DNA from 2 places in the Kitasatospora viridis genome. Region 1 is predicted to be linked to the other one. Evidence: riboswitches for the same ligand, from Rfam matches in the RefSeq annotation. Region 1 holds a riboswitch; the other holds the start of a gene.
The links. A riboswitch is a leader RNA that binds a small molecule or an ion and turns the genes downstream of it on or off. The one in region 1 is predicted to bind glycine.
Positions count from the first base shown of each region.

Region 2: linked by a shared signal. The riboswitch ahead of gcvT (glycine cleavage system aminomethyltransferase GcvT) and the one ahead of gcvP (aminomethyl-transferring glycine dehydrogenase) in region 1 are both predicted to bind glycine.

Region 1 is NZ_VIWT01000001.1:5,620,728-5,625,133, forward strand. It holds gene FHX73_RS25200 (MFS transporter) at 1-798, opposite strand, end outside; gene FHX73_RS25205 (PRC and DUF2382 domain-containing protein) at 1,006-2,037, opposite strand; glycine riboswitch at 2,208-2,313, shown strand; gene gcvP (aminomethyl-transferring glycine dehydrogenase) at 2,544-4,406, shown strand, end outside.
Region 2 is NZ_VIWT01000001.1:1,839,547-1,843,952, reverse strand. It holds gene glyA (serine hydroxymethyltransferase) at 1-657, opposite strand, end outside; gene gcvH (glycine cleavage system protein GcvH) at 770-1,150, opposite strand; gene gcvT (glycine cleavage system aminomethyltransferase GcvT) at 1,257-2,375, opposite strand; glycine riboswitch at 2,525-2,628, opposite strand; gene FHX73_RS08155 (enhanced serine sensitivity protein SseB) at 2,749-3,540, shown strand; gene FHX73_RS08150 (enhanced serine sensitivity protein SseB C-terminal domain-containing protein) at 3,651-4,406, shown strand, end outside.

The DNA.
Region 1 (4,406 bases):
CATCTTCATGTCCACCAGCGGGTGGGCCACCTTGACCTCGATGACGCCCCAGATCAGCGCGACCACGGCGGCGATGGCGAACAGGCCCAGGGTCTTGGTGGAGGTCCAGCCCCACTCGTTGCCGCGGCTGACCGCGACCAGCAGCGCGGAGAGCCAGCCGGCCAGGGTGATCGCACCCAGCGGGTCGGCGCCGCCGGCCCGGTCGACCACCGGGTCCTTGGGCACCCGGAAGATCACCAGGGCCATCGCCAGCAGGGCGGCGATCAGGCCCATCCAGAAGATGGACTTGTAGTCCCAGTGCTCCAGCAGCAGGCCGGTGGCGACCAGGCCGAGGCCGGAGCCGACACCCATCGAGGCGCTGATCGCGGCGACGCCGCCGGTGACCTTCTCCTTGGGCAGCTCGTCGCGGACGATGCTGATCGCCAGCGGCAGCACGCCACCGCCGGCGCCCTGCAGCACGCGGGCCACCACCAGCAGCGTGAACGAGTGGGTGGCCACCGCCAGGCCGGAACCGAGCACCAGGCCGCCCAGCGAGATCAGCAGCATCGGCTTGCGGCCGCGCAGGTCGCCGAAGCGGCCGAGCAGCGGGGTGAGCACGGCGGCGGAGAGCAGGTTGGCGGTCATCAGCCAGGTGATGTCCGAGCCGGAGACCTTCAGCTCCTTGGCGAGCGACGGAAGGATCGGCACGACCGCGGTCTGGATCACGCTGTACGCCAGCATCGCCAGCACCAGCGCGGGCAGCACCCGGGCGCTGCTCGGTTTCACGGCCGTGGCGGCGGGCTGTGCGGCCTCACTCACGGATGGGCTCCTTCGACGGGTCGGCCCGGCAGTGTGGGTACTGCTTCAGGCAGACGACAGTTAATCGACTGAAGTAACAATCCGCGAAGTGCTTCATTTTGTCAAATATCGAGTGCTGAACCTTCGGGGCCCGGGGATTGAGGGCCCGTCAACGGCCGTCGGCCCGGACCCGCAGGAGCGGATCCGGGCCGACGGCCGTCGGGCGGCTCAGTGCGTGGCGCCGCCCATCGGCTCGGCGTGCTGCGGCTGGGCCTGCACCGTGTGCGACGGGGCCGGCTGCTGGAGCTGGCCGTTCTGCCCGTGGGGCGGCTGCGCGGCCGCGGCCGGTGCGGTGTCGTCGTGGATCTCCACCTGCTCGCGGCGCAGCTCGTCCTTGATCACCTGCTCCTCGGTGTACCGCTCCACCACCAGCCGGACCCGCTCCAGCGGCGCCAGGTACTTGCGCACGGCCGGGCGCTCCTCCCGCAGCGTCACCTCCTCCACCGCCTCGGCGATCTCCTGCCCGGAGAGCGCGGCCCGCTCGGCCTCGCCCACCGGCACCCGCTCCACCCGGACCCGCTCCTTGACCACCTGGACCCGGCGCTCCACCGGCTCGGTGACCACGTACTTGCGCATCCGGGCGGTGCCGAGCACATGCCACTCGTTGGTGATCTCCAGCCGCTCCTCACGCAGCGTCAGCTCGATCGGGCCGGGCGGCGGCATGCTGCCGGGGTCCTGGTCGGGCGCGGCCTTGGCCGCGGCCTGCCCGGGTTCGGGGGCCGGCGGCGCGGGCACCGGCTCGACCGGCTTGTCCAGGCCGATGGTGGCCGGGGACGGCGCGGGCATCGCGGCGGTCGTGGTGGTCGGGTGGGCGGCGGTGGTGGTCGTCACAGTGGGATCCGGTGCCTTCGTGGGGAAGTCGCGGTCGGCGGTGGGCACGCCGTCGGCGGGGGAGTCCAGCCCGTAGTAGCGGTAGAGCTGGAGCTCCTGGGCGGGTGAGAGGTGCTGGCCGACCCCGAAGTCCGGCGACTCCTTGATCAGCGACTTGTCGTAGGGCACGCGCAGTTCCTCGCCGGAGAACTCGCTCGTGGTCAACGGGACGAAGGCGTCCCGGCCGAAGATCCCGGTGCGGACGGCCGCCCATTCGGGCTCACCCGTCGCGTCGTCGAGGTAGACCTCGTCCACCGTGCCGATCTTGTCGCCATTCCGGTCGACGGCCTTGTGCCCGATCAGGTCTCGGGGATCGATGTCGGTCTGCACGCTGTTCCTCCTGGTGGTACCGCTTTCGATTCACACCAAAAGGCACATAACGGAGCGCGGCCAGTCGGAATCGGCCATCGGTGCAGGCCATCGGGCCATTCGGGGGACCGGGAACGGCTACCTGACCGGTGTTCACCAAGGCCTCCGCTGGTACCCTGGGCCCCGACCGCCGAACCCGCACGGGAGAGTTCCCAGCCTTCGAATCCGAGGGCTCTGGGACGCCGAAGGAGCAAACCCTCCCCGGAATCTCTCAGGCATCCGTACCGTGTGGGATAGGTCACTCTGGAAAGCAGGGCAGGACCACCGGTGAGGGAACCGGAGGCGACCACCCTCACCGACGGTGCAAGCCGGCGGGGCCCGCGGCCCCGTGCGGGCGAAGCTCTCAGGTCCCGATGACAGAGGGGGAGGCCTGTCGGGCCCGTCCGCACCGGCCGCTCCGCTCCCCAGGCGGCGAGGGCCGTGCGTGCGCGCCCCCGCCGGTCCGTGACCAGGAGGCCTCGACCACCATGACTGCCCAGCCGACCGCCGGTCGTTCCAGCAGCAACGCCACCCTTGCCGAGCTCGAAGCGGCCAGCCCCTTCGAGTCGCGCCACATCGGCCCCGACGCCGCCGCCCAGGCCAAGATGCTGGCCCAGGTGGGCTACGCCTCGCTGGCCGACCTGTCCACCGCGGCCGTCCCCGAGGCGATCCGCAGCATCACCGCGCTGGGCCTGCCGGCCGGCCGCAGCGAGGCCCAGGTGCTGGCCGAGCTGCGCGAGCTGGCGAGCAGCAACCAGGTGCTCACCCCGATGATCGGCCTCGGGTACTACGGCACCTTCACCCCGCCGGTGATCCTGCGCAACGTCATGGAGAACCCGGCCTGGTACACCGCCTACACCCCGTACCAGCCGGAGATCTCGCAGGGCCGCCTGGAGGCGCTGCTCAACTTCCAGACCCTGGTCTCCGACCTGACCGGCCTGCCCACCTCCGGCTCCTCGCTGCTCGACGAGGGCACCGCCGCCGCCGAGGCGATGGCGCTGGCCCGCCGGGTCGGCAAGGTCAAGGGCGGCGTCTTCCTGGTGGACGCCGACACCCTGCCGCAGACCATCGCGGTGATCAACACCCGCGCGCTGCCGACCGGCGTCGAGGTGGTCGTCGCCGACCTGTCCGCCGGCATCCCGGCCGAGATCGCCGAGCGCGGTGTCTTCGGCGTGCTGCTGCAGTACCCGGGCGCCTCCGGTGCGGTCCGCGACCTCACCCCGGTGATCGAGCAGGCGCACGGCCTGGGCGCGATCGTCGCGGTCGCCGCCGACCTGCTGGCGCTCACCCTGCTCAAGTCGCCCGGCGAGCTGGGCGCCGACATCGCCTGCGGCACCTCGCAGCGCTTCGGCGTGCCGATGGGCTTCGGCGGCCCGCACGCCGGCTACCTGTCGGTGCGCGCCGAGTACGCCCGCTCGCTGCCCGGCCGCCTGGTCGGCGTCTCGGTGGACGCCGACGGCAACCGCGCCTACCGGCTCGCCCTGCAGACCCGCGAGCAGCACATCCGCCGCGAGAAGGCCACCAGCAACATCTGCACCGCCCAGGTGCTGCTCGCCGTGATGGCCTCGATGTACGCCGTCTACCACGGCCCCGACGGCCTGGCCGACATCGCCCGCCGCACCCACCGCTATGCGGCCGCGCTGGCCGAGGGCCTGCGGGCCGGCGGGGTCGAGCTCGCGCACGGCGAGTTCTTCGACACCGTCACCGCGAAGGTGCCGGGCCGGGCCGCCGAGGTGGTCGCCGCCGCCCGTGCCGAGGGCGTGAACCTCTTCCTCGCGGACGCCGACACCGTCTCGATCTCCTGCGACGAGACCACCACCCGGGAGCACCTGCAGACCGTCTGGGCCGCCTTCGGAGTGGTCGGCGCCGAGGTGGCCGAGGCCGCCGAGACGCTGCCGGTCGGCCTGCTGCGCACCGACGAGTACCTGACCCACCCGGTCTTCCACAGCCACCGCTCGGAGACCGCGATGCTGCGCTACCTGCGCCGCCTCTCCGACCGGGACTACGCGCTGGACCGCGGCATGATCCCGCTCGGCTCCTGCACCATGAAGCTCAACGCCACCACCGAGATGGAGGCGGTCACCTGGCCGGAGTTCGGCCAGCTGCACCCGTTCGCGCCGATCGAGCAGGCCCAGGGCTACCTGACCCTGATCCGCCAGCTGGAGCAGCAGCTGGTCGAGGTGACCGGCTACGACGCGGTGTCGATCCAGCCGAACGCCGGCTCCCAGGGCGAGTTCGCCGGCCTGCTGGCCGTGCGCGCCTACCACCAGGCCAACGGCGACACCCAGCGCGACGTCTGCCTGATCCCGTCCTCGGCGCACGGCACCAACGCCGCCTCCGCGGTGATGGCC
Region 2 (4,406 bases), 3.8 Mb from region 1:
CGGCACCGGCGAGGGGTGCAGGCCGGCCGCGACCAGGCCGGCGAAGTGCGCCATGTCCACCATCAGGTAGGCGCCGACCTCGTCGGCGATCCGGCGGAACTCGGCGAAGTCGAGCTGGCGCGGGTAGGCGGACCAGCCGGCCACGATCAGCTTGGGCTGGTTCTCCTTGGCGAGGCGCTCGACCTCCTCCATGTCGACCAGGCCGGTCTGCTCGTCCACGTGGTACGCGACCACGTTGTAGAGCTTGCCGGAGAAGTTGATCTTCATGCCGTGGGTCAGGTGGCCGCCGTGCGCCAGGTTCAGGCCCAGGATGGTGTCGCCCGGCTGGATCAGCGCGAACATCGCGGCGGCGTTGGCCTGCGCGCCGGAGTGCGGCTGCACGTTGGCGGCCTCGGCGCCGAACAGCGCCTTGATCCGGTCGATGGCCAGCTGCTCGACCACGTCGACGTGCTCGCAGCCGCCGTAGTAGCGCTTGCCGGGGTAGCCCTCGGCGTACTTGTTGGTCAGCACCGAGCCCTGGGCCTCCATGACCGCCACCGGGGCGAAGTTCTCGGAGGCGATCATCTCCAGGGTGCTCTGCTGGCGGCGCAGCTCGGCGTCGACCGCGGCGGCGATCTCCGGGTCGAGGTCGTGCAGGGATTCGTTCAGAACCGTCATGGGGGCGTCTTCCCATCGGAGCGGTCGCGCGTGGCACGCCTGGGCGGGCGACGGGCGAGGGTGAGAGCAAGGCTTGCGGGCGGCCGCCGCGCTGCGGCCGCCCGGCGCTCGGTCAGGAGCCGGTGAACGCGCTGTACTCGTCGGCGCTCATCAGGTCGGCCTGGGCCTCGGTGACCTTGAGCTTGAAGAGCCAGCCGCCCTCGAAGGCGGCCGCGTTGACCAGGGCCGGCTCGTCGGTGAGGGTCTCGTTGACCTCGACGACCTCGCCGGAGGCGGGGGAGTAGAGGTCGCTGACCGACTTGGTGGATTCGAGCTCGCCGCAGGTCTCGCCGGCGGTGACGGTGTCCCCGACGGCGGGCAGCTGCACGTAGACGATGTCGCCGAGGGCGGTGGCCGCGTGCTCGGTGATGCCGACGGTCGAGACCCCGTCAGCGTCGGCGGCGGTCAGCCACTCGTGCTCCTTGCTGTACTGCAGGTTCTGCGGGTTGCTCATGATGCTCATTCTCCAGGATGGGAAGCGGGTACGAGGGAGCTGTCCGCACGCCGGACGACGGGGTCCGGCGGGCGGGACGGCGACTGCGCTGCGGGGTGGCGGAGGGTCAGCGGGCGCGCTTGTAGAACGGCAGCGCGACGACCTCGACCGGCTCGTGCTTGCCGCGCACGTCCACCGCGACGGCGCTGCCGGGGGCCGCGTGGGCGGCGTCCAGGTAGGCGATGGCGATCGGCTTGCCCAGCGTGGGGGAGGGCGCGCCGGAGGTGATCCGGCCGATCGGGGTGCCCTCGGCGTCGACCACGGCGTACTCGGCGCGCGGCACCCGCTTGCCCTCGGAGACCAGGCCGACCAGCTTGCGCGGAGGGTTGGCCTCGGCCTGGGCGGCGGCCGCCTCCAGCGCCTTGCGGCCGACGAACTCGCCGCCGTTGGTGGTCTTGTCGAACCGGACCACCCGGCCCAGGCCGGCGTCGAACGGGGTCAGCGAGGTGTCCAGCTCGTGCCCGTAGAGCGGCATGCCGGCCTCCAGGCGCAGCGTGTCGCGGCAGGACAGGCCGGCCGGCACCAGGCCGTGCGGCGCGCCGGCCTCGGTGAGCGCCTGCCACAGGTGCTCGGCGTCGGCGGGGGCGCAGAAGATCTCGAAGCCGTCCTCGCCGGTGTACCCGGTGCGGGCCAGCCAGACCTGCTTGTCCGCGACGGTGGCGGGCAGCAGCGCGTAGTACTTGAGGCCGGGCAGGTCGGCGTCGGTGACCGAGGAGAGGATCGCGTTGGCCGCCGGGCCCTGCACCGCGAGCAGCGCGTAGGCGTCCCGGTCGTCGCGGACCACGGCGTCGAAGCCGGCCGCGCGCTCGGTCAGCGCGTCGAGCACCACCTGGGCGTTGGAGGCGTTGGCGACCACCATGTACTCGTGCTCGGCGGTCCGGTAGACGATCAGGTCGTCCAGGATGCCGCCGTCCTCGCGGCAGATCATGGTGTAGCGGGCGCGCAGCACGCCGAGCGCGGAGATGAAGCCGACCAGCGCGTGGTCCAGCAGCTCGCCGGCCTGCGGGCCGGAGACGGTGATCTCGCCCATGTGGGAGAGGTCGAAGAGACCGGCCTTGGTGCGGACGGCGAGGTGCTCCTCGCGCTCGCTGCCGTAGCGCAGCGGCATGTCCCAGCCGGCGAAGTCGGTCATGGTGGCGCCGAGGGCGCGGTGCAGCGCGTCGAGCGCGGTCAGGCGCACGGACATGGCGGGACTCCCGAATCTGGAAACAGGCAGGCTGGGGTGGAGTCTCCCCGTCTGTCGTCACAACCTGAGAGCTTCACCGCCACCAGGATGGCGCGGCTTGCACCGTGGGTGGGCGCACGGCACGGCCGTGTTCCACTTTCCAGATTCGCCTCGCCCGTGCGGTATCGGGTGCCTGAGAGATTCCGGGGAGGACTTGCTCCTTCGGCGCCGGTCCGTGCCTGACGGCACCTCCGGACTCTCCCGCGCGGGTTCGAGCGGCCAGTATGTCGACGTGCGGGCACGTCGTCTTTGTTGAGCGCGCACATCATCGCACGCCTGTCCGCCTGATGGGAGAGGGGGCGGGCGGTGAGGGGCCGACCGGTACCCTGCTGCGGTGGAGACTCAGGGGTTGGCGGGGGCGGAGCAGCAGCAGCTCGTCGGGGGCGGCTGGCCGGCGAACGAGCTGGAGCAGGTGCTGTCCGCGGCGATCGGCGACCCGGGCGCGACGCCGCGGGTGGTCGAGGTGCTGGCGCGCAGTCAGATCTGGATCCCGCTGCCGGCCGGTGTCGACCCCTCGGGTCTGGGCCTGGACCTGCCGACCGTGGAGCTGGCCGGCGCGCCCTACGTGCCGGTGTTCTCCTCCGAGGAGCAGTTCGTCAAGCACGCGCCCGGGCTGAGCTGCGCGGTCGCGCCGGCCTGGGAGTTCGCCCGGGGCCTGCCGCTGGGGATCGGGATCGCGGTGAACCCGCAGGCGCCGGTGGGCATCCCGATCCCGCCGGAGGGGGTCGGCGAGCTGCGCCGCGGGCCGCGCGAGCACCGCGCGGAGGCGGTCGGCGGCGGGCCGGTCGGCCAGGGCGCCCGGGTGGCGCTGCGCGAGCCGGAGCCGCACGAGGAGCCGGTCGCCTTCCTGGCGGCGGTGCGGGCGGAGCTGGCCGCGCTGCCGGGGGTGCTGACGGCGCGTCGGGCGCTGGCCTCGGTGGAGGGCGAGGCGACCGTGATGTTCGTCGGCGTCCAGTTGGACCAGGGCGCCCCGGCGGACCCGGCGCAGGCGAACGCCGCGATCGGCCGGGCGCTGGGCGCGGCCCCGCTGCCGGGGGAGGTGCACATCGTGCTGCTGGACCTGGCGGCGGACCCGGTGGTGGACTGGATGCTGCACCGGGTCGCGCCGTTCTACCAGCGGGGTTGAGCGGGCGCGGGCATGCCGCGATGACGGGCGTCACCCGGGCGCCGTAGGGTGCTGGCGAGAGCGCGGCAGCAGGTGCGGGCGGCAGTGGGCACAAGGAGAGAAGGACAGCGGTGACGACGGGACCGGTGGGCGGCGCGGGGCCGTGGGGCACGGCCCCGGGCGCGGACCCCGCGGCCCTGGAGCGGGCGCTGGGCGAGGTCGCCCCGGAGCGGTACGAGGCCTACGAGCAGTTGCTCCGGGAGCTGGCCGCGGGCCGGGTCTGGATGCTGCTCTGGCAGGGCAGTCCGGGCAGCCCGGACGCGCAGTACGGGAACATGGAGATCGGCGGCCTGGGTTACGCGCCGGCCGTCACCTCGCCCGAGCAGTTGGCCGCCAGCGGCTGGACCAGGGCGCACGAGGTGATCACCGGCAAGGAGATCGCCACCTCGCTGTACCGCTCCCGCTGGGGCCTGTGGCTGAACCCGCACGCGCCGGGCGGCGGGGTCGGCGTGCCCTGGGCCGACCTGCGCCGGGTGGCCGCCGGGCTGGAGCGGCTGCCGGCCGGCCCGCTGCGCCTGAGCGATCCGCAGCTGGCCGGTACCGAGGCGTTCTTCGGGCTGCTGGCGCACCAGGCGCCGTCGGTGCGGCCGGTCCGGGCGCTGCGCCGGGCCTGGGTGCAGCCGGTCCTCGGCGAGCCGTACCTGGCGATCGGGCTGGAGCTGTACGACACCTCGCCGCCGGCGGTGGAGGCGGTGCGGGCGCTGATGCAGCGGGCGATCGGTCAGGCGCCGCACGGGCTGGCCGTCTCGACGGTGGCGATGAGCGACGACTTCGACCCGGTGGCGCTGTGGATGCGGGCCAACTCCCGGCCGTTCTACCACCGTGAG